4 regions of the Devosia sp. UYZn731 genome follow, and region 4 is predicted to be linked to each of the others. Evidence: predicted binding sites of a transcription regulator. Region 4 holds the regulator's gene; each other region holds the start of a gene.
What was found. The regulator LexA, encoded in region 4, represses DNA repair genes until DNA is damaged. The targets are predictions, from matches to a motif close to TGTTCNNNNTGTGTTCNG.

Region 1 (7,525 bases), on a different contig from region 4:
CAGATCGGCCAACGCCAGATCCTGCTTTTCGAACGGAATGGTGGCATCAAGCATCAGCACTACGACTTCTGCATATTGAATGGAACGCAGGCTATCGCCGACGGCGAGCTTTTCCAGCTTTTCCTGGACGCGCGCGCGGCGACGAATGCCGGCGGTATCGACCAAGTTGATGACGCGGCCTTCCCATTCCCACGGCACCAGAATGCTGTCGCGGGTAATACCGGCCTCGGGGCCGACAAGCACGCGGTCTTCGCCGACCATGCGGTTGATCAGGGTGGACTTGCCGGCATTGGGTCGACCGACGATGGCGACGTTGAGATAGCGCTTGGGATTCCAGCGCAAAGTGGCCTCGTCGCCCTCGCCTTCCAGCATGTCCTCGGTGATGTCGACGTCAATCTCGGGCATGTCCTCAAGATCGGCAATGGCCTGGGCATCCTGCACCAGGGCGGCGGCATCGATGGCCTGGGAGACGATGGAATAAAGTTCGGACATGCCCAGGCCGTGTTCGGCGGACAAGGCGATGGGCTCGCCGAAACCAAGCTTGAAGGCTTCGACCAGGCCCGATTCGGCGGCCTTGCTTTCGGACTTGTTGCCGACGAGATGAACAGTCTTGCCGGCCTTGCGGAGCACCTGGGCGAAGCGCTGATCGAGCGGGACGACGCCGGCGCGGGCATCGATCATGAACAGGATGACGTCGGCTTCCTTGATGGCCAGCTCGGTCTGCTGGCGCATGCGGTCTTCAAGGCTGCCGTCGGTGACGTCCTCGTAGCCCGCGGTATCGAGAATGCGGAAGGTCAGGTCGGCAATGTGGCCCTCGGCCTCGCGGCGGTCACGGGTGACGCCGGGGGTGTCATCCACCAGGGCGATCTTGCGGCCGACGAGGCGATTGAACAGCGTGGACTTGCCGACATTGGGGCGACCGACAATAGCAACGGTGACGGTCATGGCAGAGATATCCGATCAGAGGGAAGGCGGCCGGCCCTATTCGAGGGTCGGCTCAGCCTCCGCAGGGGCAGCAGGCTTGGTGGCGTCGGCGGCAGGCGCGGCCGGCGTAGTTGCAGGCGCAGCAGGCGCCGATGCAGAAGGATCGATCGAGGGGGCGGCGGGCGCCGGAGCTGGCGGGGCGGGTGCCGGGGTCACCGCAGGTGCTGGGGCCACGGCAGCGGGAGCGGGTGCAACGGCGGCCGGCGCGGCGGGAGCCGGGGTCACGGCAGGTTCGGTCGCGGGCGCAGGAGTTGCAGGGGCCGGGGTGACGGCAATGTCGTCGCCGACGATGCCCTGAACGGCAGCGGCGGCGTCCTTGGCGGCCTGATCGACCGGCGCGGGCGCGATATCGCCGGCCGAGGTCAGGGCCGCGATATAGTAGCCCATGCGGTTGCGCACGGTGCTCTGGCTCATCGGATCATCGATGACGGCCTGGAAGCTGGCCTGGGCATCAGTGAACTTGCCGGCCTTGTACTGGGCCAGCCCCATGGCTTCGCGGGCGGCGTTGCGCAGGGGATTACCTTCGGTGGCAATGGTCTCCACGCGCTGCTGCACATCGGCCAGGGTGCCGGCATCGACCATCAGCGTGCCGCCGAGAACCAGAGCCAGTTCGCGCAGGCGCTGATTGGAGAGGCTGACGGCCAGTGCGTCATAGGCGGCGACCGCCTCGGTGACCTTGCCATCCTTAGCGAGGAGGCCGGCCTGCTTGAACTGGGCCAGCATCGGATAACTGCCCGAGCCATCGGCGATCAGGGTATCGAGCTGGGTTTGGGCGGCAGCCATATCGCCGCCATCGGCGAGGTCGAACGCGGCATAAAGCTCGTCCGACGACTTGGCGGCATTGCTGGCGTGATACCAGGTCCAGCCTTCATTGGCGGCGACGCCGACCACGACCAGGACCGCGGCCCCAATGATATAGGGCGCGAACCGACGCCAGAAATTGCGCATCCGGTCGGAGCGCAGTTCCTCGTCGACTTCGCGAAAAATATTATCCTGAGACATGGCGTGCCTGATGGTCTTGAGCCGAATTGCGCGCACGTTTAGCACGTGGCTTCCATATTGCAAATGCAGCGGTTCCCGGTGTTTGCAGAGTTGGGCCGGCATACACACTAAAGCGCGCTGTTCGGGCCATGGCGGAGTCAGAACAGCAGGTGAGTTGTGCCCGGCCGGTCAGGGTCGAGCGCGGCTTGTGTGCCTCGGAGGAGCCATTCGCCGCGCAGTTTGTGGCGCCCTGTCCCATGAATGCTGTGGATCAGGCAGAACCGGCCGACGCGCCAACCGAATGGCTGCGCGAGGTGCTGCTCGGGCAGAACCGCGTCACCGTAGAATAGCGTCAGGTGCGGCGTGCCGGGCGCTTCTTCGGCGGGAAGGCCGCTTTGCATCATGGCTGTGCAAATGGTCGTGTAAAGCGCGGCCAGTTCGGCCTCGCCGATACTGCAGCGCAGGACGGTGGCCCGCCTGGGGCCATTGTTCCAAGTCAGGAAGCGATCGAAGACGACATCGAACGGCGCAAAGTCGACGGCGGCGGCCGCCGTGATTGCGCGATCAACAATATCGGCGGGAACATTCGTGTACGCGCCGACGCCGTTCAGTGAGACATGCAGGTTATCGGCTCGTAGCGGAACGCCATCGTGTTGCGATGCAATGGTTGCGGCGAGCCGCGATATGGCAAGCGCCTCATCGACGGGTGGCTGGAAAGCGAAGAAGAACTTGTGTGGCGACAGGCGCGCTTTTTCCCGTGGACGCACCGGCTTGCCGGCCGGAGCGCCGAAGAGACTGAGCTGGCGCGGGTCGTTTCGCACTGATCTTTGTTCCCTCTTTGTTCTATAAACATAGCGAACAAAACCGGTGAGTCAACATGTGTCGAGCGCTGTTTGTAGGGGCTAGGTGGGGGACCCGAGCCATAGACCGGAGATCGCGGACTTCGACGTCCCCGGTCTCTTTCCTTATTCCCACTCGATGGTGCCGGGGGGCTTGCTGGTGACGTCATAGACGACGCGGTTGATGCCGCGGACTTCGTTGATGATGCGGGTAGCGGTCTTGCCGAGGAAGTTCATGTCGAACTGGTAGAAATCGGCGGTCATGCCATCGACGGAGGTGACGGCGCGCAGGGCGCAGACGAACTCGTAGGTGCGGCCATCGCCCATGACGCCGACGGTTTGCACCGGGAGCAGGACCGCGAATGCCTGCCAGATTTTGTCGTATTGGCCCGATTTGCGGATTTCATCGAGATAGATGGCATCGGCGCGGCGCAGGATATCGAGCTTTTCTGGCGTAATGCCGCCGGGGCAACGGATGGCGAGGCCGGGACCCGGGAACGGGTGGCGGCCGATGAAGCTTTCGGGCAGGCCCAGTTCGCGGCCGAGGGCGCGCACTTCGTCCTTGAACAGCTCACGCAGTGGCTCGACCAGTTGCATGTTCATGCGTTCGGGGAGGCCACCGACATTGTGGTGGGACTTGATGGTGACCGAGGGGCCGCCGGTGAAGGAGACGGACTCGATCACGTCGGGATAGAGCGTGCCCTGGGCGAGGAACTTGGCGCCGCCGAGCTTTTTGGCTTCTGCCTCGAAGGTTTCGATGAACAGGCGGCCGATTATCTTGCGCTTGGTTTCGGGATCGGACTGGCCGTCGAGTTCGCGCAGGAAGACTTCGGAGGCGTCAACGTGCACCAGCGGGATATTGTACTGGTCGCGGAACATGGTGACGACCTGTTCGCTCTCGTTGAGCCGCATCAGGCCATGATCGACGTAGATGCAGGTGAGCTGGGAGCCGATGGCCTCGTGGATCAGGACGGCTGCGACGGAGGAATCGACGCCGCCGGAGAGGCCGCAGATGACGCGTTCGGAGCCGACCTGGTCGCGGATCTTTTCGATCATCTTCTGGCGGTAAGCCGCCATGTTCCAATCGGATTTCAGGCCGACGATGTTGTGCACGAAGTTGGCGAGCAGCTTGCCCCCGTCGGGAGTGTGTACCACTTCGGGGTGGAACATGGTGGTGTAGCGCTTGCGGGCTTCATCGGTGGCGATGGCGAAAGGAGCGTTGGGCGAGGTCGCGGCGACTTTGAAGCCTTCGGGAAGCTCGGTGACGCGGTCGCCGTGGCTCATCCAGACGGGATAGCGGCCGCCGACGTCCCAAATGCCTTCGTAGAGCGCGCTGGGTTCGAGGATTTCGATATCGGCACGACCGAATTCGCGGTGATGGCCGCCTTCGACGACGCCGCCGAGTTGGAGGCAGAAGGTCTGTTGGCCATAGCAGATGGCGAGGATCGGCAGGCCGGAATCAATGATTTCCTGCGGAGCGCGGGGGCTGCCCGGTTCGGTGACCGAGGCGGGGCCGCCGGAGAAAATCACGCCCTTGGGCTGCATCGCCGCGAAGGCTTCGCTGGCCTTGTTGAAGGGGTGGATTTCGCAATAGACGCCCGTCTCGCGAATGCGCCGGGCGATGAGCTGGGTGACCTGTGAGCCGAAATCGACGATCAGGATGCTATCGGGGGCCGCGTGGGCAGATTCGTCATGTGCTGTCATGGCGAGGCTTTAGCGCTGGAGGCGATTTTGCGCAAGCACCGCACTGCATTGGGGGGTTGCGGCATTTGACTTTGCCGCGCGTTCCCCTAGCGTCGCGCGCGCTGATCCGAAGGAAGCCATATGGACGTCGACCGCCGTTTGCTGGGTGCCGATTTCGTGCGGGCGTGCGCGTGCCTGGTGGTGGTGTTTCATCATCTGGTTCAGCGCATGGGATTTTCGGCGGATTTCACCTATCTCGGTTGGCTGCAGATTTTCGGCGTCATCGGCGGGCTGGGCGTGGCGATGTTCTTCGTGCTTTCCGGGTTTTTGTTGGCGCGGCCGTTCTGGCAGGCGTTGGAGCGGGGCGAGCCGATGCCGTCGCTCAAAGTGTATGCGCTGCGCCGCGGGGCGAGGATCATTCCAGGGTTCTGGCTGGCGCTGACGGTGACGTTCGTGCTGAGCTTCGCCGTGTTCGGGTTTCCGCTGGATGGCTGGCTGTGGCTACGTTATGGCGCCGGGTTGCTGCTGGTGAGCGACTGGCATTGGACGACCTTGTTTCCGGTGGAGCTGAACGGGCCGCTATGGTCGATAGGGTTCGAGGTGACGGCCTATGTGCTGATGCCGCTGGGATTTTGGTTGGTGTTTCGCGCCGCGCGCCGGGTTCGCAATGGCTTGGCGCAACTGGCGCTTTGGCTTGGGGTGATTGCGCTGGCGCTGGGAGCGCATTGGCTGTTCGCCAATCTGGTGCAGGTCGATCAGGTCAATGCCGGGTGGGACCATGGCCTGCAGGGTGGCGCCAAGGCGTGGATGCCGCGGATCAATCCGTTCTCGATGTTTGCCATTTTTGCCATTGGAGCGCTGACGGGTGGGCTGCAGGTGCGGTTGGCGCGGTATCGGCATGGACTGTTCGATGCGCTGGCGCTGCTCGCGCTGATGGCGACGGGCTGGACGATCTGGCAGGTGTTTCTGGTTGGGAGCGTCGAGAGCTTTGCGTTTCTCGATGTGCCTTACGCCTTTCCCTGGCTACCGCTGGCGCTGGGGACAATGCTGGCGGTGACGCCATCGACGGTGCTGATCGGGCTTTTGCTGGATAATCGCGCGGTGCGCTATTTGGCGCAGATTTCGTTCGGAATTTACGTCTGGCATTACCTGGCGATCGAACTGATCGCGAAGTTCGTGTTCCCCCAGTTGCTGCTGGGGGCTCATGATCAGACCCTCTTCATCACCGGCACGCTGGCGGTCATCGCCATCTCAATCTTTATTGCCGATCTCTCCTACCGCAAGCTGGAGCGACCGGTGATAAACTGGGCAAGGGGGCTGGAGAAGAAGACCCCTCACCTGCTACGCACCAATCTCGCCGCTGAGAGGTGAGCGCTAGTTCAACAAGCCAATCGACAGGTTGAGCATGCTGGCGAAGGTGACCCAGAGCAGGTAGGGCGCGAACAGCCAGGATGCCGGCTTGTCGAGCCTGCGGGCGATAAGCATGAAGGCGATGATCACAAGCCAGAGCGCCATAATGATGGCGTAGGCCGGCCAGATCTGGTGAGCGATGAACCAGACTGGTGACCACGCCCAATTGAGAACCATCTGCGCGTACCAGACTTTCATCGCGGTACTGCGCGGATCGATCATGAAGATGCGCCAGCCGGCGATGGCGATCAGCACATAAAGCGTGAGCCAAGCGGGGCCAAAGACCCAGTTGGGCGGATTGAATGCGGGCTTGTTCAGGCTCTCGTACCAGGGACCAGGCAGCGACTGCGTACCGATCAGGCCGCCGACCGCGACGACCACGATGAGGAAGGCGGCCAGGATCAGCCAGGGCCGCGGGGTTTTGTAATCGGCGAGTGAAGCGACGGACATGGGCGGCCTGCGTTCAGAGGATTGTCCCGGTTGAACGCAGGATGGGCCGCCTCGGTTCACATTGTCGCGCAGCTTTAAGGGGTGCGGGATAAGGCGTTGAAATAGAATCCATCCGTGCCAGTCAGGCGGGGCGTCAGGGCGATGCCGGAACCGGCCGTCGCGAGGTCTTCGGGAAGCGCTTTGCCGAAGGCAGTTTGCCAAAGGGCTTCGGGCGACAGGGGCGCAAAATCGGTGTGGGCGGCGAGGAAGGCGGCGATGCGGTCGTCGTTTTCCTCGGGCAGGATGGAGCAGGTGATGTAGACCAGCACGCCGCTCGGCTTGAGGAAGCGGGCGCCCTCTTCGAGGATGGCGGACTGTTCGGCGGTGCGGGTGGCGAGCAGTTCGGGGGTCAGCTTCCATTTGGTATCGGGGCGGCGGCGCCAAGTGCCGGTGCCGGTGCAGGGCGCATCGATGACGACACGGTCCATCTTGCCGACCAGATCGTCGAGCGCGCCGGGAGCAGGAGCGCGGGTCTGAACATTGCGGGCGCCGTTGCGCTTGAGGCGATCGTAGATCGGCGCAAGGCGGTTGCGGTCGCTGTCATAGGCGAATATCTGGCCCTTGTTGCCCATGGCGGCGGCGAGAGCGAGGGTCTTGCCCCCTGCCCCGGCGCACAGATCGAGCACCTGTTCGCCGGGCTTGGCACCAGCCAAAGCGGCCACGATCTGGCTGCCCTGGTCCTGAACTTCGAACCAGCCCTTGAGGTAGCCCTCGTCGGTGGTGACGTTGGGCGTGCGGGCATCGCCGGGGCCGGCCGGCATGGTGACGCCATTGGGGGCGATGGCGGTGACGCGCGGGGTGAAGCGCGCCAAGGATTTGAGGACGCGTTCGGGCTGGGACTTGAGCGTATTGACGCGCAGATCGAGCGATGGACGGCCGGTCATGGCTTGGCCCTCGGCGATCCAGTTGTCGCCAAAGGCGCGCTCTAGGGAGGGCGCAAGCCATTCGGGGATATCGGCCAGGATATGGCCAGGCGTGTCGTCGTTGAGCTGGCCGGTGACGCGGGCGATTTCCTCTTCGGTCATCGGCGCGGGGCCATGGGCATCGGCGGTGAAGCTGGCATTGAGAGCGACGGTATCCTCGTCCCAGTCGCGGACAGCCACGGCAAGGATCAGCGCGCGGGGGGTGTCTTCGCCCAT
Region 2 (7,525 bases), on a different contig from region 4:
CCAGAAGGCTGGTTGCGGCTGTGGCGCCGAGGGCCACGATCACCTTGGGTTTGACGAAGGCCCGCTCCAGATTAAGCCAGAATTTACAGGCAGTTACCTCCCCTGCGTCCGGGCGCTGGTGAATGCGCCTCTTGCCGCGCGGCTCGAATTTGAAGTGTTTGACGGCGTTGGTGACGTAGACACGGGAGCGGTCGATACCGACTTTCTCCACCGCCGCATCGAACACTTTACCGGCCGGGCCGATGAAGGGTTTGCCGGCCAGATCCTCCTGGTCGCCCGGCTGTTCGCCGACGAACATAATGTCGGCATTCTCGGGGCCTTCGCCAAACACCGCCTGCGTGGCGTGCTCATACAGTGGACAGCGCTGGCAGCCTTGCACTGCGGCACGGGCGTCGGCGAGATTGGAGATTTCGGATTGCGCTTCTGTATCAATAACTTGCCGCTCAGCGCGTTTGAGGTGGTGCGATGGAGGCTGGCTGGCTGTGCGTTCGATCATGGCTTGCTCCGCTTGTCTGGCGCCCCGGATCAGAGGGGTAATGAGCACGGCTTCGGGCAGGTTGCGCCAGTATTTGACCGCCATTTCCGATTTCATCATCGCCACCTTGAGACGGGCGGGGTTGAAGATGGAGGCGAAGTAGGTTTTCCAATCCTCCTCGACGGCATCATCGGGCGGCACATCCGCCTTGGTGCCACCGTCGCCGAAGGCCAGGGATTCGCCATCCCAATAGGCGGAACGATAGGGGGTGACGATGGCCCACATCATACCGGTGAAGCGGCGCTCGAAAAATGGCGCAGTCATTTCAAGCACATAGTGATCAGGCTCGAACCAGGCGGCGAACCGTTCGAGGCCTGAATCATCGACAATCGACTTGAACCGAATGAAGGCTTTCATCTTGTGGCTTTCGCGCCGGACGGCACTTTCCATCCGGGTCAGCCGGACGATATCGGGGTGCGAGGCGACCTCGATAATGCCGCGGTCGGCTTGCAGCTGCCAAAGCAGACGGTAAAGCAGGTCAAATCGCTCTGGATCGGAGTGACATACTGCAGTGCGTGCCAGCGCCATGAAGGCTGGCGGGACGGCGCCGACGGGGTGATTTTTAGCAGCATGCTGGATTTCTTGTTCGGTCTGCTCGAACAGGCCGGGCTCGGACTTCGGATCGCGCCAGATCACCGCTTCGGGCGGCACCCCTCCACGCAACAATTCACGCGCCTGGCCACGCCATTCGTCAAAATCGTTCAGCGATTGCAGGATGACGGTTCGCATCAGAACAGGCTCAACTGTTCCGGCTGCGGTTCGAGCTTGGAGCGCAGTTTGTGATCGTCGGTCAACCCGCCCGGCGTCCAATCGACGGTTTCAACGAAGGGACGGACTTTATCGATGGAACCGGCGATGCGCGCCAGGTCGTCTAGCCGCAGACTGTGATGACGGCGCGTGGCGATGATGCGCTCGACGCTGCGCGTGCCGAGGCCCGGAACGCGCAGCAGCATCTCCCTGTCGGCGCGGTTGATGTTGACAGGAAACTTGTGGCGCTGCGTCAGCGCCCAGGCCAATTTTGGATCGATGGCGAGATCGAGCAGACCGTCGCTGCCACCGGAAACAATTTCGGGCACGTCGAAGCCGTAGAAGCGGATCAGCCAGTCGGCTTGGTAGAGGCGATGTTCGCGCATCAGCGGCGGCGGCTTGAGCGGCAGGCGGGCGCTGCTGTCGGGGATGGGCGAAAACGCCGAATAGTAGACGCGGCGCAGCTTGTAGCCAGAATAGAGGCCTGCGGCCCGGGTCAGGACCGCATTGTCGTCGGCCTTGTCGGCTCCGACGATCATCTGCGTCGATTGGCCGGCGGGTGCGAACTTGGCGGGCTGCGCCTTGGCCTTTTTGTCCGGCTTGGCCTCGACCAGCTTGCCGCGGATATTGGCCATGGCGGTGCGGATTTCACCGGGGCGTTTTTCCGGCGCGAAGGTTTCGAGCCCCACATCGGTGGGCATTTCGATATTGGTGGAGAGCCGGTCGGCCCAGCGGCCGGCTTCCGCAAGGATCTCCGGGGCGGCGTTGGGAATGACCTTGAGATGGATATAGCCGCCAAAGGCGTGGTCCTGCCGCAGGCTGCGGGCGACGCGGACGAGTTCCTCCATCGTATAATCGGGCGAGCGGATGATGCCCGAGGACAGGAACAGGCCCTCGATATAGTTGCGCTTGTAGAAATCCAGCGTCAGCCGGACCACTTCCTCGACGCTGAAGCGGGCGCGCTCGACATTGGAGGACGAGCGATTGACGCAATAGACGCAATCGTAAACGCAGAAATTGGTCAGCAGGATTTTGAGCAACGAAATGCAGCGCCCGTCCGGCGCGTAGGAGTGGCAGATGCCGCTGCCCTCGGTCGAACCGATGCCACCGCTCTGGCGGCTATCGCGCTTCTCCGTGCCGCTCGAAGCGCAGGACGCATCGTATTTCGCGGCATCAGACAGCACGGCCAGTTTCCGGCGAAGCGTGAGGGCGGCCATGGCAGTTCCTGGTTTGTTCGCTATAGTCATAGCGCGAGTCAACGCCGCCCGCATTGCAAAATGACACGTGTCGGCGGATTGTGATGAGGAAGACTCCAAAGTTGCCGAAACCACGAATGTCACCCCGGCGAAAGCGGGCACATCTTGAGATCGTGCTGCATGCCGCTAGACCATGTGACTATCACCGCCAACTTGCGGCCTCGGCCGGCGCCGGGGTGACCGCGAGTCTTTGGAAGCACCCGCGATAGCAACCACGAGCGCGAGCGTTCAGCAATCAGCAACAGCTCGTTGCAATTAGCCTGCTTCTGCTACCGGCGCCGTTACCCTACATCTTGGGCAACGAAGCCAAGCGCCAATTCAGGAGACCGACATGACCTTGCAACTCTCAGGCATCCATCACCTCACCGCCGTCACCGCTGATGCCCCCAGGAACCTCAAATTTTATACCCAGACCTTGGGCATGCGGCTCATCAAGAAGACGGTGAACCAGGACCAGACCGAGGCCTATCACCTGTTCTATGGCGATGGCGTTGCCTCGCCGGGCGCCGACCTGACCTTTTTCGATTTCGACGCTGCCCGCGAAAAACGCGGCAACCACACCGTCAGCCGCACCGGCCTGCGCGTCGATAGCGAGGACACCCTGACTTGGTGGAAGAACCACCTGCAGAGCAACAATGTGGGCACCAGCGCCATCAAGGAGCGGGTCGGCCATCTGTCGCTCGACTTCGAGGATTTCGAGGGCCAGCGCTTCCGTATGGTCACCGATGGGGTCAATACGGTCATTCCCTGGGCCAAGTCCCCGGTGCCGGCTGACAAGCAGATCATTGGCCTCGGTCCGATTACCCTGGCGGTGCCGGCTCTGGAGCGCACCGAGGCGGTGCTGACCCAGGTGATGAACATGCGCAAGGTGCGCACCTATCCGGCAACCAGCACACTGGGTGAAACCCATGTGTTCGAGATGGGCGAAGGCGGCCCCGGTGCCGAGGTCCATGTTGTGGTCGATCCTACCCAGCCGGCCGCACGCCCGGGTGCTGGCGGGGTGCATCACGTCGCCTTCCGCACGCCGGACCAGGATAGCCTGCGCCAGTGGATCGCGCGTGTCGGCCAGGCCGGACTGCGCTCGAGCGGGGAGGTCGAACGGTTCTATTTCACCTCGCTCTACTTCCGCGAGCCCAATGGCATCCTGTTCGAAATCGCCACCGACGTCCCCGGCTTCGCGGCCGACGAGCCGATGGAGAGCCTGGGTGAAAAGCTGTCGCTGCCGCCGTTTTTGGAGAGCAGGCGCGCCAGCATCGAGGCTAACCTCAAGCCGCTCGACTAGACTGCTGGAAAAGATCGTTGCAAACTGTGGCCGTCGGGAAACTCCCGGCGGCCAATTGCCGTTCTTTCACCGATAATTAGCGTTTCCGGCCGGTAGATCGATGTTTCCGCCGGTTGGTCCAAGAAGTTTTCAGCCTATGCCAAACGACGATCAGATCTCCCCGCAAGTTTTGTCGGACATGCTGATGCGCATGTTCGAGTTCGCCCCCGTGGCGATGACCATCACCACCAGCGACCGCACCAATTCGCGCTATGTCAGGGTAAACGACGCCTATCTGAAGCTGACCGGGCTCAAATGGGACGATATCCGTGACCGGGAACTGACCACGTCGGGAGCCGCCATCAACAGTCCGGCCCGCGACGAGCGCCGGCGGCTGCTCGATGTGGAGGGCGCCTATCAGTCCCAGGAAGTCGACATCAAGCGGGCCGACGGCACGGTCATTCCAACCCTGATCTCGGCGCAGCGCACCGAGGTGGGCGACCGCTCCTATGACATCGAGATCCTGATCGACATCTCCGCGCGGGCCAGCCTGCAGCGCGAACTCGACCAGGCCCTCATCAAGGCGGCACGCACCGACGCGCTGACCGGCCTGCCGAACCGCTCCGCCTATGACGACTATATCGCTGGCTGCATCGCCCAGGAGGACCATTCGAGGACGGCGCTGATGCTGGCCTTCATCGACCTCAACAGCTTCAAGCGCATCAACGACACGTTGGGCCATGCCATTGGCGACAAGGTGCTCCAGACCGTGGCTCAACGCCTGCGGGACGGCTGCCGCGCCGGCGATTTCGTGGCGCGGCTGGGTGGGGACGAGTTCATCGTCGTGCTGCCTATTCCCCAGGAAAACCTGGCGGCGGCATTTCCGGCGTTTCAGCGCATGATGGAAGCCGTCTTCACGCCGATGGACCTGGAAGGGCGGCGCCTGAACATCGGCGCCGCTATCGGCACGGCATGCCTCGACATCAAGACCGATACGGCCGAGACCCTGCTCAACCGCGCCGACCAGTGCATGTATGAGGCCAAATCAACAGGCGGCATGCTCCACATCGTGGTGGACGATTTCCTGCGTTCGCTGCGTCGGCCTGACAAGTAACGCGAAGGCCCCCGGTTCGAACCGAGGGCCTGTTGATGTTTGCGACGGGCGGCTGGCCTAGGCTTATGGGGCGGCTGGTGTATTCGGCTTGGCCTGCGTGGCCGTATCGGGCTTCAGCAGCGACGCCGTCTTGATGAGCCCCATGAATTCGGCACGATAGCCGCTCGTGTCGGCACCACGGCCGGTCTGGGCCAGCATGGCGATATCGCTCCAGCTCATCGCACCACCGTAATTGGAGCCCTTGAGCTTCTGCCCGAAGGCGGCCACGGCGGCGGCGAACTTCATGTCGGGGCTGACCGCATCGATATTGCCATAGACCACGCTGGGCGTGACCGGCACTTCGAGCAACTGGCTGACATCCTCGTTCGGCAGCTTGTAACGCATCTTGAGGAAGGCAAGTTCGGTGGGGGCATTGGTGGTCGCCACCGCCGCCGGGTCTGCGGCCGGCTTGGTGTCGTAGCGCAGCGGATCGACCAGATTGGCGTCCGAGCCGGCCGGGGTGATCTCGTAGATCGCGGTGACGGTGTGGCCGGCGCCGATATCGCCGGCGTCGACCGCGTCGTTGTTGAAATCCTCGCGGTTGAGGGCGCGGGTTTCGTAGCCGATCAGGCGGTATTCGGAGACCATGGCCGGATTGAATTCGACCTGGATTTTGACGTCCTTGGCGATCATGTCCAGCGTCGAGCCGCCCTCCTCCACCAGCACCTTCTGGGCTTCGCGGAAGTTATCGATATAGGCCGCATTGCCATTGCCGTTCTGGGCCAGCGCCTGCATCGTCGCGTCATCGAGATTGCCGCGCCCGAAGCCAAGTACCGAGAGGGTGACGCCCTTATCGCGCTTGGATTTGATGAAGGTTTCGAGATCATCGGGGTTGTCGATGCCGACGTTGAAATCGCCGTCGGTGGCCAGGATCACCCGGTTGGTGCCATCGGCCACCTTGGCCTGTTCGGCCAGCTTGTAGGCGAGCTCGATGCCTTCGGCGCCGGCCGTGCTGCCGCCCGCCGCCAGGTTATCCAGCGCCGCCAGAATCTTGGCCTTGTCGTCGGCCTTGGTCGGCTCCAGCACCACGCCGGCCGAACCCGCATACGCCACGATCGAGACCGTATCCTTGGCCGAAAGCTGGTCGACCAGAAGGGCGAAGGCGCGCTTTAGCAGCGGCAGCTTGTTGGGTTCGTCCATCGAGCCGGAGGTGTCGATGAGGAAGACGAGGTTACTCGGCTTGTCCTCGCCCGCGGGCGGCACATAGCCCTTGATGCCGATATGGAGCAGCTGTGTCTTGGGGTTCCAGGGGGTGGGGAACACCGCCATGGTGGGCTTGAACGGCACCGCGGCGCTATCGGCCGGGGCGTAGTCGTAGGGGAAATAGTTGATCAGCTCTTCAAGCCGCACGGCGTCGGGCTCGGGCACGTAGCCGTCGTCCAGCACGGAGCGGACATAGGAATAGCTGGCGGTATCGACATCGATCGAGAAGGTCGAAACCGGCTCGCTCGCCACCACCTTGAGGCGCGATTCATCGAATTGGGTGAACTCGTCGCCGCTCGGTTCGGTCGCCGAGCTCATCGGCGCGGGCACGGCGTAGAAATCGCCCTCTGGCGCGATGATGCCTGCACTCGGGGCGGCCCGGGTCTGTAGCCGGCTGGTCGCCGCACTCTCGATTGGGGCTGGTGGCGGCGGCGCCATGGCGCTCTCATTGGCCAGCATATCGGCCGCTGCGGGCGCGGCAGCGCTGTCCTGGGCCAACGGCTCAGGCTGGGGTTGGACCGTAGGCGACTGTGCCGGCTTTGCCGGCTCTACTTGCGGAACTACCGGCGCGGCGACGACCGGATCAGCGCCCTTGCTGGGCTCGCTCTCGTCCTTGGTGGCTGGCGTCGGCGCCGCCGGATCAGTCTCGGCAGCCAACGGCGGGCGCAGATCAAGGTTGGGATTGACCGGCATCGTGGTCGGCGGCGGGGTCACTTTGGGCGGCACTACGCCTTGCGCCGTCGTATCGACCGGCACGCGGTCGGCCGGGCTCATCGATGTCGAATTGTAGAGCTGGTAGCCGAGCGGCAGCAGCAGCAGAGCAATCGCGGCGGTGCCGATGGGGAGACGCATGTCCATGATCGATTTCCCTTTCAAGGAAGTGATGATGGAACTGAGACGGCTGGGCCGGCGAACTCCTTGGGGTGCGGTTGCATTATTTTTTGCGGTTTCGGTTTTAGCGGCTTCGAAGGCCATCATGCTGGCCGCCAGCGCGCGTTTTTTCGCGGCGTCGGACGCGGCCGGTGCCTGGATGTCCTTCAGCGATTTGAAGCCGTCATTCATGTCATCGCTCATAACAAACCCCTCAGGGTCTTTTTCGCCTCGTGAATGTGCCAGGAGACGGTGGCTTCCTTGCAGCCCATGATTTCGCCCGCCGCCGCATGGCTCAGCTCTTCGGCATAAACCAAGAGGACCGCATCGCGCTGCTGTTCCGGCAGGCGGCGCACCGCGTCCCAGAGCTGGCGACTGGTGGCCGCCTCTTCCTGGTCGGGCGGCGTGTCCTCGGGGCTCACTTCCGCCAGCGCGTCATTGCCCCGATTGGCCCGGCCGCGCGCCCGCTGCATGTCGCGCACAGCGTTCAGCGTGATCCG
Region 3 (7,525 bases), on a different contig from region 4:
GCCAGATCGGCATTTCCTACTCGCAGCGCTATATCGCTCAGGTGCTGGTGACGCAGTCATCCGCCGCCGCCGCGCTCATCGCCCTGTTCGATGCCCGCCTCAATCCGGGCCAGACCGGCGATGCCGACGCCGCCCGCGCCGAGATCGATACCGCCCTCGAAGCCATGGCGTCGCTCGATGAAGACACCATCATCCGCCGCTTTCTCAACCTCGTGGAAAGCGCGCTGCGCACCAATATCTGGCAGCGCGACGCCGAGGGGAGCGCCCGACCGGCCCTCTCGATCAAGTTCGACAGCGCCAAGGTCGACGCCATGGTCGCCCCGCGCCCGTTCCGCGAAATCTTTGTCTATTCGCCGCGCGTCGAGGGCATTCACATGCGCTTCGGCGCCATCGCCCGCGGCGGCATCCGCTGGTCGGATCGGCCCGAGGATTTCCGCACCGAAGTGCTGGGCCTGGTCAAGGCGCAGCAGGTCAAGAATGCCGTCATCGTGCCGGTCGGCGCCAAAGGCGGCTTCGTGCCCAAGCACCTGGTTGCGGGCATGGCCCGGGAGGCGTTCGCCGCCGAGGGCGTCGCCAGCTACAAGATTTTCATCGGCGCCCTGCTCGATATCACCGACAATCTGGTCGGCAATGATGTGGTGCCGCCCCAAGACACCGTGCGCGTGGACGGCAACGATCCCTATCTCGTCGTCGCCGCTGACAAGGGCACCGCCAGCTTCTCCAACACCGCCAATGCCATCGCCGTCGAGCGCGGCTACTGGCTCGGCGATGCCTTTGCATCAGGCGGCTCGGCCGGCTACGACCACAAGGAAATGGGCATCACCGCGCGCGGCGGCTGGGAAGCGGTCAAGCGCCACTTCCGCGAAATGGATCGCGACACCCAGAATCAGCCCTTCACCGTCGTCGGCGTCGGCGACATGAGCGGCGACGTGTTCGGCAATGGCATGCTGCTGTCGCCCGAAATCCGCCTGCTGGCGGCCTTCGATCACCGCGATATCTTCATCGATCCCAATCCCGACCTCGTGGCGAGCATGGCCGAACGCCATCGGCTGTTCGAGCTGCCCCGTTCCAGCTGGCAGGATTACAAGGCGCCGATTTCCGAAGGCGGCGGGATTTTCCCGCGCAGCCTCAAGTCTATTCCGCTCAGCCCGCAAATGCAGTCCCTGCTCGGTCTGGCCGGTGCCCACGCCACACCCGCTGAGGTCATCTCTGCCATTCTCAAGGCTGATGTGGACCTGCTGTGGTTCGGCGGCATCGGCACTTATGTGCGCGCCAGCAGCGAGTCCAATCTCTCAGTGGGCGACCGCGCCAATGATGCAGTTCGCGTCGCCGCCAGCCAGCTCCGCGCCAAGGTTGTCGGCGAAGGCGCCAATCTCGGCACCACCCAGCTGGCCCGCGTCGAATATGCGCTGGCCGGTGGCCGCATCAATTCGGACGCCATCGACAATTCGGCCGGCGTGAATTCTTCCGACCTTGAGGTCAACATCAAGATCGCCCTTCAGCCCCTCCTGGCCGACGGCACCTTCACGCAAGAACAGCGCAATGCCTTCCTCGCCTCGATGACCGAGGAAGTCGCCGCCCTTTGCCTGCGTAACAACTACCTGCAACCGCTGGCCATCTCGCTGGCCGAACGCGCCGGCCTCGCCGAATTGCCGGACCATCGCGAATTGATGGCCCGTCTCGAAGCGCGTGGCCTGCTCGACCGCGCCGTCGAATTCCTGCCCACCGACGCCGCGCTCGATGCCCGCGCCGCCAATGGCAAGGCCCTGACCCGGCCCGAGCTGGCGGTCCTCCTCGCCTATGCCAAGCTGACGCTCTATGCCGACCTGCTCAACGATGGCGAGCTGGACGACGCCTATCTGGCGGGCGAGTTATTCCGCTATTTCCCCGAAACGCTGCACAAAACCTATCCGCACGCAGTCGAAACCCATCGCCTGCGCCGCGAAGTCATCGCCACGGTGCTGGCCAATGCCATGATCAACCGCGGCGGCCCCGCCTTTGTCACCGAGCTTACCTCAGCCACCAGCGCCAGCGCCGGCGAAATCGCCCTGGCCTATGCCGCCACCCGCGATATCTATGGCCTGACCGAGATCAACACCGCGATCGACAGTCTCGATGGCGCGGTGGGCGGCGAAGTCCAGCTCTCGCTCTACGCCGCCGTCGAAGCGCTGTTGCGGCAGGAAACCCTCTGGTTCCTGCGCAACGCCGATGTCACCAAGGGCCTCGCCGCGCTGGTCTCGCGCCATGCCGATGCCGTCGCCAGTCTCAAGACCCTGCTGGCCACCGCCCTGCCCGCACCGTTGGCTACCGCCGTCGGCAACACCGCGCAGGCTTTGGTGAACAGCGGTGTCCCCGCCGCCATCGCCCAGCGCATCGCCGAACTCGGCGTGCTGTCCTTCGCCAGTGATATCGCCCTGGTCAGCGAGCGCAGCAATGTCCCGGTCGCCGACGCCGCCGAAGCCTTCTTCGCCGTGCTGGCGCAATTCTCGCTCTGGCCGGTCATCGAGCAGGGCCGGACTTTGGTGCTGTCCGACCGTTTCGAACGTATGGCGCTGGATCGCGCTCTGGCCAACCTGCTGCGCGCGCAGCGCGACCTCACCGCCGACGTATTGGCCGCCGGCAAGGGGAGCATCGCCGAGCGGATTGCAGCGTGGAAGGCTAGCACCCCAGCCGTCGACCGCTCGGCACAATCGGTCGGCGAGCTGACGCAAGGCACACTGACGGTATCGCGGCTGTCCGTGGCTGCGGGTCTCCTTGCGGACATTGCGCAGGCCTCGTAACGAACGCCGAATGAGCCTCCCTCCCCCTGGTGGGGAGGGAATGAGGGTGGGGGGACGGACGAAATGCGTCAGTCGACACCTCCCCCTCAAGGGGGAGGATCAAGGTGGGGGTGTGCGGGCCGCGATATCGGGGCCAAACCTCACCCCCACCCAACCTCCCACTCGAGGGGGAGGCGTCGATCGTGGAGGTGCAATATGCAGTGCAAACCGGTACATGACATCCATGGTCGACAGCGAAAGTGCTGCCGCTCCCCTGCACCCTTTCACCCATTGCGAACAAAACGGGAATAGTCTCATCTGGCCTCTTGCACCCACAGGTCCGATTCGTGCTCGCCAGTCCTGCCTATCTCGATAAGCTCAACCCCGAGCAGCGCCGCGCGGTCGAGCATGGTATTGGCAACCCGACGCCCGGCCCCCTGCTGGTCATCGCTGGCGCCGGTTCCGGCAAAACCAACACCCTGGCCCACCGCGTGGCCCATCTGATCGTCAGTGGCGCCGATCCGCGCCGTATCCTGTTGATGACTTTCTCGCGCCGCGCCGCCAGCGAGATGCGTCGCCGCGTCGAACGTATCGCCGCGCAGGTGATGGGCTCAGGCTCGGGCGTGATGACCGACGCACTGAGCTGGGCTGGCACGTTCCACGCCATCGGCGCCCGCATCCTGCGCGAGCACGCCACCGAAATCGGGCTCACCCCCGATTTCACCATCCATGACCGCGAAGATTCCGCCGACCTGATGAACCTGGTCCGCCACGAACTCGGCCTGACCGATGCCAAGAGCCGCTTCCCCACCAAGGGCACCTGCATCACCATCTATTCGCGCGTGGTCAATGCCCAAGGCGATCTCGATGAGGTGCTGAAAACCACATTCCCATGGTGCGCCATGTGGGGCGATCAGTTGCGCGCTTTGTTCGGCGCCTATGTGGAGGCAAAACAGCGCCAGAACGTGCTCGATTACGACGACCTGCTGCTCTATTGGGCGATGATGATGGCCAATGCCGACATTGCCACCAGTATTTCCGGCAAGTTCGACCACGTTCTGGTCGATGAATACCAGGATACCAACCGGCTACAGTCCTCGGTGCTGCTTGCCCTCAAGCCGCAGGGCCACGGCCTGACCGTCGTCGGTGACGATGCCCAGTCGATCTATTCGTTCCGCGCCGCCACCGTGCGCAACATCCTCGATTTCCCCATGGCGTTCACGCCCCCCGCCGATATCGTCACGCTGGACCGCAATTATCGCTCGACCCAACCCATACTCGCCGCTGCCAATGCGGTGATCGATCTCGCCAGCGAGCGCTTCACCAAGAACCTGTGGACCGATCGCCAATCCAGCGCCAAGCCCTATCTGGTCACGGTGCGCGACGAAGCCGATCAGGCGCGTTATGTGGTCACCCGTATTCTCGAAGCCCGCGAAGGTGGCGCGACGCTGAAGTCGCAGGCCGTGCTGTTCCGCACCTCGAGCCATTCCGGACCGCTCGAGATCGAGCTGACGCGGCGCAATATTCCCTTCGTCAAATTCGGCGGTCTCAAATTCCTCGACGCCGCCCACATCAAGGACCTGCTGGCGATCCTGCGCTGGGCCGAAAACCCGCGCGACCGGGTCGCCGGCTTCCGCGTGCTGCAATTGCTGCCGGGCATCGGCCCCGGCACCGCCGGCCGCGTCCTCGATGCCATGGCGACCGGCGCCGATCCGATCTGGGCCTTGGGCGAAATCCCCACGCCCCCGCGCGCCGAGGAGGGCTGGACCGAACTTGTCGAACTGATGCGCCGCCTTTCCAAGCGCGACACGGGCTGGCCGGTGGAACTGGGCTATGCCCGCCTCTGGTATGAGCCGCTCCTGGAGCGCGCCTATGAGGATGCCGTGATCCGTCAGGCCGATATCCTGCAGCTCGAACAGATCGCCGCCGGCTATGCGTCGCGGGAAAAATTCCTGACCGAGCTGACACTCGATCCGCCCGATGCGACCTCCGACCAGGCCGGCGTTCCGTCGCTCGACGAAGATTACCTGATCCTCTCCACCATCCACTCCTCCAAAGGGCAGGAGTGGAAATCGGTGCACGTCCTCAATGTCGTGGATGGCGCCATTCCTTCTGACCTCGGCACCGGCTCGACCCATGAGCTGGAGGAGGAGCGCCGCCTGCTCTACGTGGCGATGACCCGCGCCATGGACGAGCTGCACCTGATCGTGCCCCAGCGCTTCTTCGTCACCCAGCAGGCCAAGCATGGCGACCGCCACATCTATGCCCAGCGCACCCGCTTCATCCCGCGCGTCATGACGGCGCTGTTCGAGGACATCTTCTGGCCCGCGGTGACGCCGGCCTCGATTTCCGGCATCTCGCCGCAGCCAGCCCGAATCGATATCGGCGCGCAGCTCCGCACCATGTGGGCCAAGTAGGCGAAAGTCGGCCTTGCCAGCGCCGCGATGATCGCGACACTGGCGCCATCTTTCCCCGCGAGTACTTTCATGACCCAGCCCCTGCACCACTGGCTCGCCGCCGCTGTCGCCAATGACGGCGTGGACCTCAAGCTATCCGGCGTGCTGGAAACCATTGCCGCCGCCTGCGCCGAATTGGCCGGGGTATTGCGGCTGGCGCCCATCGCGGGCCAGACCGGGCTCGCCGGCCACACCAATGTGCAGGGCGAGGCGCAAAAAGAACTCGATGTCATTTCAAACGACATATTCATCAAGCACTTGCGCAAAAATGCCGATATTTCGATTCTGGTCTCCGAAGAGCTGGATGAAGCCCTTCACCTGGAGAATCACGGCGCCTTCGCCGTCGCCTGCGACCCGTTGGACGGCTCTTCGAATCTCGACGTAAACGTCACTGTCGGCTCAATTTTTTCCATCCTCGCCGTCGATCCCGGCAGTCCCGACCTACTCCAGCCCGGCACCAAACAGCTTGCCGCCGGCTATGCGGCTTATGGCCCGTCCACCAGCCTGGTTTTGACCTTCGGCACCGCCGTCGTCTGCTTCACGCTGGATGAAAACGGCCAGTTCGTGCTGTCGCAGGACAACATTACCGTCCCCGCCGCCTCCGGCGAATTTGCCATCAACACTGCCCGCGAACGGTTTTGGGATGAGGCCACAAAGGCCTATGTCAGCCAGAACGTCGCCGGCGAAACCGGCCCCGCGGGCAAGCGCTACAACATGCGCTGGATCGGCTCGATGGTCGCCGATATTCACCGCATCCTCATGCGCGGCGGCATTTTCCTGTACCCCCTCGATAGCGAGACCACCGACAAGGGCGGCCGCCTGCGCCTGCTCTACGAGGCCAATCCGATGGCCCTGATCATGGAGGCCGCTGGTGGCGGCGCCACCACCGGCCACGGCCGCATTCTCGAGGTTCAGCCCAAGGCGATCCACCAGCGCATCCCCGTGATCGTCGGCTCCAAGGATGAGGTCGAGCGGGTCAACGCGCTTTATTCGCATCAAGGATAGTCTCCTTCCCGGCCCACGCACTGTCCCACTGGACCACCGTCCCTCCCCACCCTCCGTCCTTCCCGCGGGCTTGACCCGCGGGTCACTCTCGACCCGGCACATGCGGCGAGCGGCCCGCGGACCAAGTCCGCGGGAAGTGCGGCGGTTGGGGGAAGCGAAGCGCAGCGAATGGGAAAGGCAACGCGGTGGGTGCGGGAAACGAAATGCGGTGGTTGTGGGAAGCCCGGTGGATGGGGAAAACACGGTGCGTGCAAGCGCGAGCAACGAACCTAAATTGCAACGTTGCGACGCGCCCCTTATAACCGAAGTCAAAACAGGGATCGGCGGCTCTTCGCCGATCGGGAGCCATAATGACCAACGAGATATTTCCGCTGCCCGCCACCAATTCCAGCCCATGGAGTGCCCGCCCATTCCATCGTCAATTCCTTGCGCGACAAGCCAATCGGCTGTTCGATTTCTTTCAGAAGGCGTCGATCAATCCCAAGGGCGGCTTTCACGAATTGGATGATGACGGCCACGCGCTCAATACCGACAACGATATCCGCCAGATTCATGTGACCGCCCGCATGGTGCATTGCTTCGCCATTGGCAGCCTGATCGGCCGGCCGGGCTCGGACGAGATCGTCGATCACGGCATGCGCGACCTGTGGGACAAGCACCGCGACGCCAAATATGGCGGCTACGTTTGGGGCCACGACGACAGCGGCTTCACCGACGACAAGAAGCAGGCCTATGGCCACGCCTTCGTGCTGCTCGCTGCCTCGAGCGCCAAGCTCGCGGGCCATCCGCTGGCCGACCAGATGATCGCCGACGTGACCAAGGTCATCAATGAGCGGTTCTGGGACGAGAAGATCGGCGCGGTATCTGAGGAATACAACCGAGATTGGTCGCCGATCAGCGACTATCGCGGCCAGAATTCCAACATGCACATGACCGAAGCGCTGATGGCCGCCTATGAGGCGACCGGCGACAAGGCCTATCTGGCCAAGGCCGAGCGCATCGCGGCGCACATTATCGGCAAAAATGCCGTCCCGCGTGGCCACCGCGTCGCCGAGCATTTCAACGACAAGTGGGAGTTGGACAAGAATTACCTCGGCTCCGAGATGTTCCGCCCGGCCGGCACGACTCCGGGTCACTGGCTGGAATGGTCGCGACTGCTGTTCCAGCTTTGGCTGATGACTGAGAAGCAATATTCCTGGCTACCCGACGCGGCTCGCAACCTGTTCCGCCAAGCTGTGGCGCTGGGCTGGGATACCCAGCATGGCGGGTTTTTCTATAACCTGGATTGGGACGACAAGCCGCTGA
Region 4 (7,525 bases):
AATTCGCCCCATCGCCGGCACCCGAAAGCGCGGTGCCACGCCGACACGCGACCAGGAACTGGCGGCCGAATTGCTGGCCGATCCCAAGGAGCTGGCCGAACACCTGATGCTGCTCGACCTGGGCCGCAACGACGTCGGTCGCGTCGCCAAGACCGGCACGGTCAGGGTCACCGACAAGTTCTTCCTCGAATACTATTCTCACGTCATGCACATCGTCTCCAATGTCGTGGGCGTGCTCGATCCCAAATATGACTTCGTCGACGCGCTGGCCGCCGGTTTCCCGGCTGGCACGGTCTCCGGTGCGCCGAAAGTGCGCGCGATGGAAATCATCGACGAGCTGGAATCCTCGCGCCGCGGCATCTATGGCGGCTGCGTCGGCTATTTCGGCGCCGACGGCACCATGGATACCTGCATCGTGCTGCGCACCGCCCTGCTCAAGGACGGCAAGCTGTTCGTGCAGGCCGGCGCCGGCATCGTCGCCGATAGCCAGCCCGAGCTTGAGCAGATGGAATGCGAAAACAAGGCGCGCGCCCTTTTCAGCGCCGCCGAGGAAGCGTTACGCTATGCCGGCGAAGCCAGGATCGGGCAATGATGGCGCATTTCATGTTTCAACATCGATGGCGGAACTGGTTCTGAACCTGAACTGATCCCAATAGCCGCGCTGGAACCAGAGATATGACCCGCACGCTCGTCATCGATAATTACGACAGCTTTACCTACAACCTCGTCCACTTCCTGGGCGAACTCGGCGCCGACGTCACCGTCATGCGCAACGACAAGATTACGCTTGATGAAATCGGCGCAATGGCGCCCGAGGCGATCGTGCTGTCACCCGGCCCCTGCACGCCCAACGAAGCCGGCATTTGCCTATCGCTTATCGAACGCTTCAAGGGCGAAATGCCGATTTTGGGCGTCTGCCTTGGCCATCAGGCAATCGGCCAAGCCTTGGGAGGCGACGTCATCCGCGCGCCGCACCTGGTGCATGGCAAGACATCCAAGATCCACCACAGCGGCAAGGGCCTGTTCCGCGGCCTCAACAACGACTTCGAGGCGACGCGCTACCACTCGCTGATCGTCAAGCCCGAGACCCTGCCCGACACGCTTGAAATCACCGCCACCACCGATGACGGCCTCATCATGGGCATGCAGCACAAAACCCTCCCCGTCCACGGCGTGCAGTTCCATCCAGAGAGCATCGCCAGCGAAAACGGCCATGCGCTACTGCAGAATTTCCTGAACCTGGCCCGCGACTTCAACCAGAAGAAGGCTGCGTGATGGACATCAAGGCAGCTCTCAACAAGATCGCCGCCAACCGCGACCTCACCGGAGAGGAAATGCGCGGCGTGATGACCACGATCATGGAGGGCAATGCCACGCCCAGCCAGATCGGCGCGTTCCTCATGGGCATGCGCGTCAAAGGCGAGACCGTCGGCGAAATCGCCGCAGCCGTCTCGATCCTGCGCGAGAAGATGGTGACGGTCGAAGCCCCCGAACACGCCATCGACATCGTCGGCACCGGCGGCGACGGCGGTGGCACGCTCAACATCTCCACCGCCAGCGCTTTTGTCGTGGCCGCGGCGGGCGTGCCGGTGGCCAAGCACGGCAACCGGGCTTTGTCATCGAAGTCCGGAGCATCGCAGGTGCTCGAAGCCCTGGGGATCAAGCTGGATTTGACCCCCGCCGAGATTTCACGCTGCATCAATGAAGCCGGGATCGGTTTCATGTTCGCGCCCTCGCACCATCCGGCCATGCGCCATGTCGGCCTAGCCCGCGCCGAAATGGGCGTGCGGACCATGTTCAATCTGCTGGGCCCGCAATCCAACCCTGCCGGCGTGCGCCGCTATGTGCTGGGCGTCTATGCGCAGGAATGGGTGGAGCCGGTGGCAGCCGCCCTCCTCGCCAACCGCGCCATCAAGGCCTGGGTTTTCCACGGCAGCGATGGCCTCGACGAAATCACCGTCACCGGTCCCAGTTTCGTTGCCCAGATAGCCAATGGTGATTTGCGCAGCTTTGAAGTGACACCTGAGGATGCCGGCCTAAAGCGCAGCGATCCCAAGGACCTGCTGGGCGGCGATCCCGAATACAATGCCGCGGCGGTGCATGAATTGTTCGACCGCAGGCCGGGCGCCTATCGCGATATCGTGCTGCTCAATTCTGCGGCCGCGCTGATCGTCGCCGACCGCGTGCAAGACCTCAAAAGCGGCGCCGAACTGGCGGCCGACATCATCGACAGCGGCAAGGCGAAGGAGACGCTAGCGCGGCTCGTCGCAGTGTCCAACGGGCGAGACCATGGCTGATATTCTCAAGCAGATCGAATCGTACAAACGCGAAGAAATCGCTGCCGCCAAGGCGATGCGGCCCTGGGCGGAAGTCGTGGCCATGGCGCATGACCAGCCAGCGCCTCGTGGGTTCCTTAGGGCCATCAAGGCCAAGCGCGCCGCCAAGCAATACGCACTGATCGCCGAGGTAAAAAAGGCCAGCCCCTCCAAGGGCCTGATCCGGCAGGACTTCAACCCCGCCGAGATTGCCCGCGCCTACCAAACCGGCGGCGCGACGTGCCTGTCCGTGCTAACCGACCGTCCCTCCTTCCAAGGCTCGCCGAGCTACCTGATCGAAGCGCGCGCGGCCACTACCCTGCCCGTGCTGCGCAAGGATTTCCTGTTTGAAACCTATCAGGTGGCCGAGGCGCGCGCTTGGGGCGCTGATTGCATCCTCGTCATCCTGGCCGCTGTCGGCGACGATGTGGCGCGCTACCTGCTCGACGCCGCAGAGGAATGGGGCATGGACGCGCTGGTCGAAGTGCACGACCAGCTCGAGCTGGACCGGGCGCTGGCGCTGGACGCCGAATTCATCGGTATCAACAATCGCAACCTGCGCACCTTCGAAACCCGTCTGGAGACCTCGATCGACCTGGCCGCCGGCGTGCCGCCCGGCAAGGTGCTGGTCAGCGAAAGCGGCATTCTCAGCCACGACGATGTGCGCAAGCTGGACGAAGCCAGCGGCATCGGCACCTTCCTCGTCGGCGAAAGCCTGATGCGCCAGGACGATGTGGTGGCCGCCACGCGCGCCCTGCTCATGGGCACCGTGAGCGCATAGGCATGGCACAAGGCGGCCTCACGCATCTCAACGCCAAAGGCGAAGCCCACATCGTCGATATCGGCGACAAGGCGGCCACCCGGCGCCGGGCGGTGGCCCAGGCTCGAATCATCGCCGAACCTGCCACGGTAGCGGCGATTATGGGCGGCTCCCTCAAGAAGGGCGATGCGCTCGCTGTGGCCCGTATTGCCGGCATCATGGCCGCCAAAAGGACCTCGGATCTGATCCCCCTCTGCCATCCGATTCCGCTGACCAAGGTCAGCGTCGACATTGAGGCTGAGAGCGCGACGGTGATCGTCGTGCACGCCACCGCAGAAACCACAGCGCAAACCGGCGTAGAGATGGAAGCGCTGGTCGCCGCCTCCACCGCGGCGCTGACGCTCTACGACATGGCCAAGGCCATCGACCGGGCCATGGTTGTCACCGATATCTGCGTGCTGGAAAAATCGGGCGGCAAATCCGGCGATTTCGTGCGCACGCCATGAGCCTGCTGCCCGTCGAAGACGCGATTGCCGCGATTCTGAAGCGCGTGCCCGAGGCGCAGGCCGAAACAGTCCCCCTACACGATGCCGCCGGCCGGGTCTTGGCCGCGCCGATCGTCGCCAACCACAGCCAGCCCCCGTTCAACGCTAGCGCCATGGATGGCTATGCGGTGCGGGCGCAGGACGCCGTGCCGGGGCGGAGCCTGGCCATCATCGGCATGTCGCAAGCCGGCGCGGGCTTTGCCGGCCCCGTTGGCGAAGGCCAATGCGTGCGCATCTTCACCGGCGCGCCCGTCCCTGCCGGCGCCGATGCGGTCATCATGCAGGAAGAGGCGACGGTAACCGGCCACACAGTGCAGTTCGCCGAGCAGCCCAAACCCGGCCGCAGCATTCGTCCAATCGGCAATGACTTTGCCACTGGCCAGGTTCTGGTCGCCGCCGGCACGCGCCTCGCTGCACTGCAACTGGCCGTCGCGGCAGCAGCGAATGTCCCTGCCCTCGCGGTCAACCGCCGACCGAAAATTGCCCTTCTAGCGACGGGCGATGAACTGGTCGTGCCCGGCACGCCGCTGGGCCCAGACCAGATCGTTTCGTCCAACAGCTACGGCCTAAGTCCCCTGCTGGCGCCCTACTCCGAAACCGTCACCGACCACGGTATTGTCGGCGATGACCGGGCGGCGCTGACGGCGACGCTGGAAGCCATCTTCGCCAGCGAGCCTGACATCGTCGTCACCACCGGCGGCGCCAGTGTCGGCGACCACGATATTGTGCAGGAAATCCTCCTGTCGCTCGGCGTGACGCTGGATTTCTGGCGCATCAACATGCGGCCGGGCAAGCCGCTGATGTTCGGCACGCGCGGTAAGACGCTGATCTTCGGCCTGCCGGGGAACCCCGTCTCGGCGCTGGTTACCGCCACAATTTTTATCAAGCCGGCACTCCGGCTGTGGCAGGGCCACGCCGAATCCGCTGGTCAGCTCTGGCATCTGCCGCTGGCCGTCCCGACCCCGCCCAATACCGCGCGCCGCCATTTCATGCGCGCGCGCGTCGTGCATGGGCCCAGTGGGACGGCATTGATGCCGATCTCGGAGGTCGACAGCGGCCATACCTCGTCGCTGGCGCGGGCGGACATGCTCATCGTGCAACCAGAACATGATCCGGGTCGGCCGGCCGGTACTGTGGTCGAGGCCATCAGTATCGACGCGTTCTAGGCTGAAATAAAACCGCATAGGTCGCGCGACGAAGCGCCGTTTGCTTGCAAAGGCGGAAATTACGCCGGCAATGCATTGGGATATTGCAGAACATAACTGGAACACGTATCATCGTTCAGTCTTTGTTCCGATTCCCGACCGAGGGGCCCAATGCTAACGCGCAAACAACACGAGCTGCTGATGTTCATCCATGAGCGGATGAAGGAGAGCGGTATTCCGCCATCGTTCGACGAGATGAAGGATGCGCTCGATCTGGCATCCAAGTCGGGCATTCACCGGTTGATCACAGCGTTGGAGGAGCGCGGTTTCATTCGCCGCCTGCCCAATCGGGCGCGCGCACTCGAAGTGGTCAAGCTGCCCGATTCGATGAACCCGTCCCTCGGCGGGCGCAAGTCGCGCTTCGAGCCGAGCGTGATCGAGGGCAATCTGGGCAAGGTGGCGTCCCCCCCGATGCGCGGTTCGGTTGAAGATTACGCGCGTCCCATTTCGGTTCCGGTTATGGGCCGTATCGCGGCCGGTACGCCGATCTCGGCGATCGAAAGCCACACCCACACCATCTCTGTACCGCCCGAAATGTTGGGCGCAGGCGAACATTACGCACTCGAAGTGCGCGGCGATTCGATGATCGAGGCCGGCATTTTCGATGGCGATACCGTCCTGATCCGCAAGCAGGACTCAGCGGGAACCGGCGAAATCATCGTGGCTCTTGTTGATGACGAGGAAGCCACCCTCAAGCGCCTGCGCCGCAAGGGCAATACCATCGCGCTGGAAGCCGCCAACCCGGCCTATGAAACGCGCATTTTCGGACCTGATCGCGTCAAGGTCCAGGGCCGCCTGGTCGGGTTGCTGAGGAAATACTGATGCGGCTCACCCTGCTTTTGGCGCTTGGCCTGTTGTCGCTCGGCAACGGCGCGACGTTCGCTCAAGAAGCGAGCGTCAAGGAGACCCGCTGCTGGGTGGGAAATGTGACGTTTTCGGCAGGTGTGGGCATCAATGCGGGCAATGGCACCGCAGTCTGCAATGCCGGAACCGGCTGGGCGGAAGCGAAGGCCGATACGCCCGTAGCGGGTTGCCTGCTCGAAGGCAAGTTGTCGTCCGCGGGCGCTATCGTCGGCATTCGCAACAATGACAGCATGCTGCTGCAATGCGACGTCACCGGCCGCTGGGTAACGCTGGAGACTGCGGCCAAGGAGTAAAAGCTCATGCGTGGGGTTTGATGGCGAAGAACTTGGTCGAGAAAGTTTGTCCGGTCATTTTCCGAGGCGTAGGGGACGCAAGGGAGATCCTGGTGTTCAGGCACCCCCTGGCCGGTGTTCAACTGGTCAAGGGGACACGAGAGGCGGGCGAGTCTGTTATTGCTGGTGCTTTGCGCGAGCTGGCGGAGGAAGCAGGGATTGTCGAGGATGTGACTGGTGTGGTGCTCTGCTCCAGTTCGGCCATTGCGCTGGGGCAGCTCTGGCACTTTGTGCTGGTGGAGACGGCGGATCTGCCGGAGCACTGGGCGTTTGACACATTAGACGATGGTGGGCATCGATTTGAATTTTTCTGGTGTACTCTGGATGCAACGCCAGAGCGGGAGTGGCACCCCGACTTCGTACGTGCCCTGAAACTGGTACGGGACGCCATAGTCAGCAACGGCGTGGAGGCGGCGAAGACGCTGTCGCGCTATGCCGAGCTTATCAACAATCACAGCTTTGACGACGTCGCTCCGCTGATCGCGCCGGAGGCGGTGTTTTGGTTCGGCGATGGTTCGCATGCCGGGCTGTCCGCCATTCGTTCTGCCTTTGAGGGCACGTGGCGCAATCTGACCGGCGAAATCTACTGGCTGGAAGACGTGCGCTGGATCGCTCAGGGCGATTATGCCGCCGCTTGCCTCTACCGCTTTCATTGGCAGGCAACGGGGTCCGGTGAATGCCGTGAGGGTTCGGGGCGGGGGACCAGCGTCTTCGTTCGACGCCCCGAAGGTTGGAAGATTATCCACGAGCATTTGAGCGCCCTGCCCGCTTGAGAGGCGGTATTTGGAACCCTAAGTGCTGATTGTCGGCAGCCAGTGCGACTGAGCGTATAGAAGGCCCGCCATCATCTGGCGGGCCTTCTGCGTTTGATGATTTAGCCTAGTGGTTGTCGCGCGGAATGCCTTCGGTCTGGGCGATGCGCTGGTACTTTTCGGCGGGCTTGAGGATGGCGCCGTCGCCGAGCTGGCCGACGATGCCGCGCTGGATTTCCTGCCATGGTGTCTGGTGCTTGGGATACTTATAGCCGCCCATCGACTCTAGATCGGCGCGACGCTTGGCGATTTCCTCGTCGGCGATCAGGATATTGGCAGAGCCCTTATTGAGGTCGATCCGTACCCGGTCGCCGGTGCGCAGGATGGCGAGATTGCCGCCAGCGGCCGCTTCGGGGGACGCATTGAGAATCGAGGGCGACCCCGAAGTGCCGGACTGGCGGCCGTCACCGATACAGGCCAGGGCGGTAATGCCCTTCTTGATCAGGTAGTTGGGCGGCCGCATGTTGACGACTTCCGCCGCTCCCGGATAGCCGATTGGGCCAGCGCCGCGCATGAACAGCAGGGTATGCTCGTCGATCTCGAGCGAGGGATCGTCGATGCGGTGGTGATAATCCTCAGGACCATCGAACACTACGGCCTTGCCCTCGAACATGCCGGGATGTTCGGGATTGGTCAGGTAACGGTCGCGGAACTCGGTCGAGATCACGCTGGTCTTCATGATCGCGTTGTCG

Region 1: the regulator LexA is predicted to act here: its motif matches at 2,794-2,811, upstream of ABIB57_RS02265 (2'-5' RNA ligase family protein).
Region 2: the regulator LexA is predicted to act here: its motif matches at 2,503-2,520, upstream of ABIB57_RS17845 (putative DNA modification/repair radical SAM protein).
Region 3: the regulator LexA is predicted to act here: its motif matches at 3,053-3,070, upstream of ABIB57_RS02880 (ATP-dependent helicase).

The regions. Positions count from the first base shown of each region.
Region 1 covers NZ_JBEPOL010000001.1:485,235-492,759, forward strand. The annotation lists gene der (ribosome biogenesis GTPase Der) at 1-945, opposite strand, end outside; gene ABIB57_RS02260 (tetratricopeptide repeat protein) at 982-1,986, opposite strand; gene ABIB57_RS02265 (2'-5' RNA ligase family protein) at 2,124-2,786, opposite strand; gene guaA (glutamine-hydrolyzing GMP synthase) at 2,931-4,508, opposite strand; gene ABIB57_RS02275 (acyltransferase family protein) at 4,629-5,858, shown strand; gene ABIB57_RS02280 (TspO/MBR family protein) at 5,862-6,347, opposite strand; gene ABIB57_RS02285 (RsmB/NOP family class I SAM-dependent RNA methyltransferase) at 6,422-7,525, opposite strand, start outside.
Region 2 covers NZ_JBEPOL010000007.1:69,492-77,016, reverse strand. The annotation lists gene ABIB57_RS17850 (UdgX family uracil-DNA binding protein) at 1-1,264, opposite strand, end outside; gene ABIB57_RS17845 (putative DNA modification/repair radical SAM protein) at 1,264-2,499, opposite strand; gene ABIB57_RS17840 (ring-cleaving dioxygenase) at 2,870-3,820, shown strand; gene ABIB57_RS17835 (diguanylate cyclase domain-containing protein) at 3,957-4,913, shown strand; gene ABIB57_RS17830 (vWA domain-containing protein) at 4,977-7,229, opposite strand; gene ABIB57_RS17825 (RNA polymerase sigma factor) at 7,226-7,525, opposite strand, start outside.
Region 3 covers NZ_JBEPOL010000001.1:615,670-623,194, forward strand. The annotation lists gene ABIB57_RS02875 (NAD-glutamate dehydrogenase) at 1-2,780, shown strand, start outside; gene ABIB57_RS02880 (ATP-dependent helicase) at 3,107-5,176, shown strand; gene ABIB57_RS02885 (class 1 fructose-bisphosphatase) at 5,246-6,220, shown strand; gene ABIB57_RS02890 (AGE family epimerase/isomerase) at 6,571-7,525, shown strand, end outside.
Region 4 covers NZ_JBEPOL010000002.1:174,209-181,733, reverse strand. The annotation lists gene trpE (anthranilate synthase component I) at 1-592, shown strand, start outside; gene ABIB57_RS05305 (anthranilate synthase component II) at 676-1,275, shown strand; gene trpD (anthranilate phosphoribosyltransferase) at 1,272-2,297, shown strand; gene trpC (indole-3-glycerol phosphate synthase TrpC) at 2,290-3,096, shown strand; gene moaC (cyclic pyranopterin monophosphate synthase MoaC) at 3,099-3,581, shown strand; gene ABIB57_RS05285 (molybdopterin molybdotransferase MoeA) at 3,578-4,786, shown strand; gene lexA (transcriptional repressor LexA) at 4,937-5,647, shown strand; gene ABIB57_RS05275 (hypothetical protein) at 5,647-5,982, shown strand; gene ABIB57_RS05270 (nuclear transport factor 2 family protein) at 6,003-6,794, shown strand; gene ABIB57_RS05265 (IlvD/Edd family dehydratase) at 6,901-7,525, opposite strand, start outside.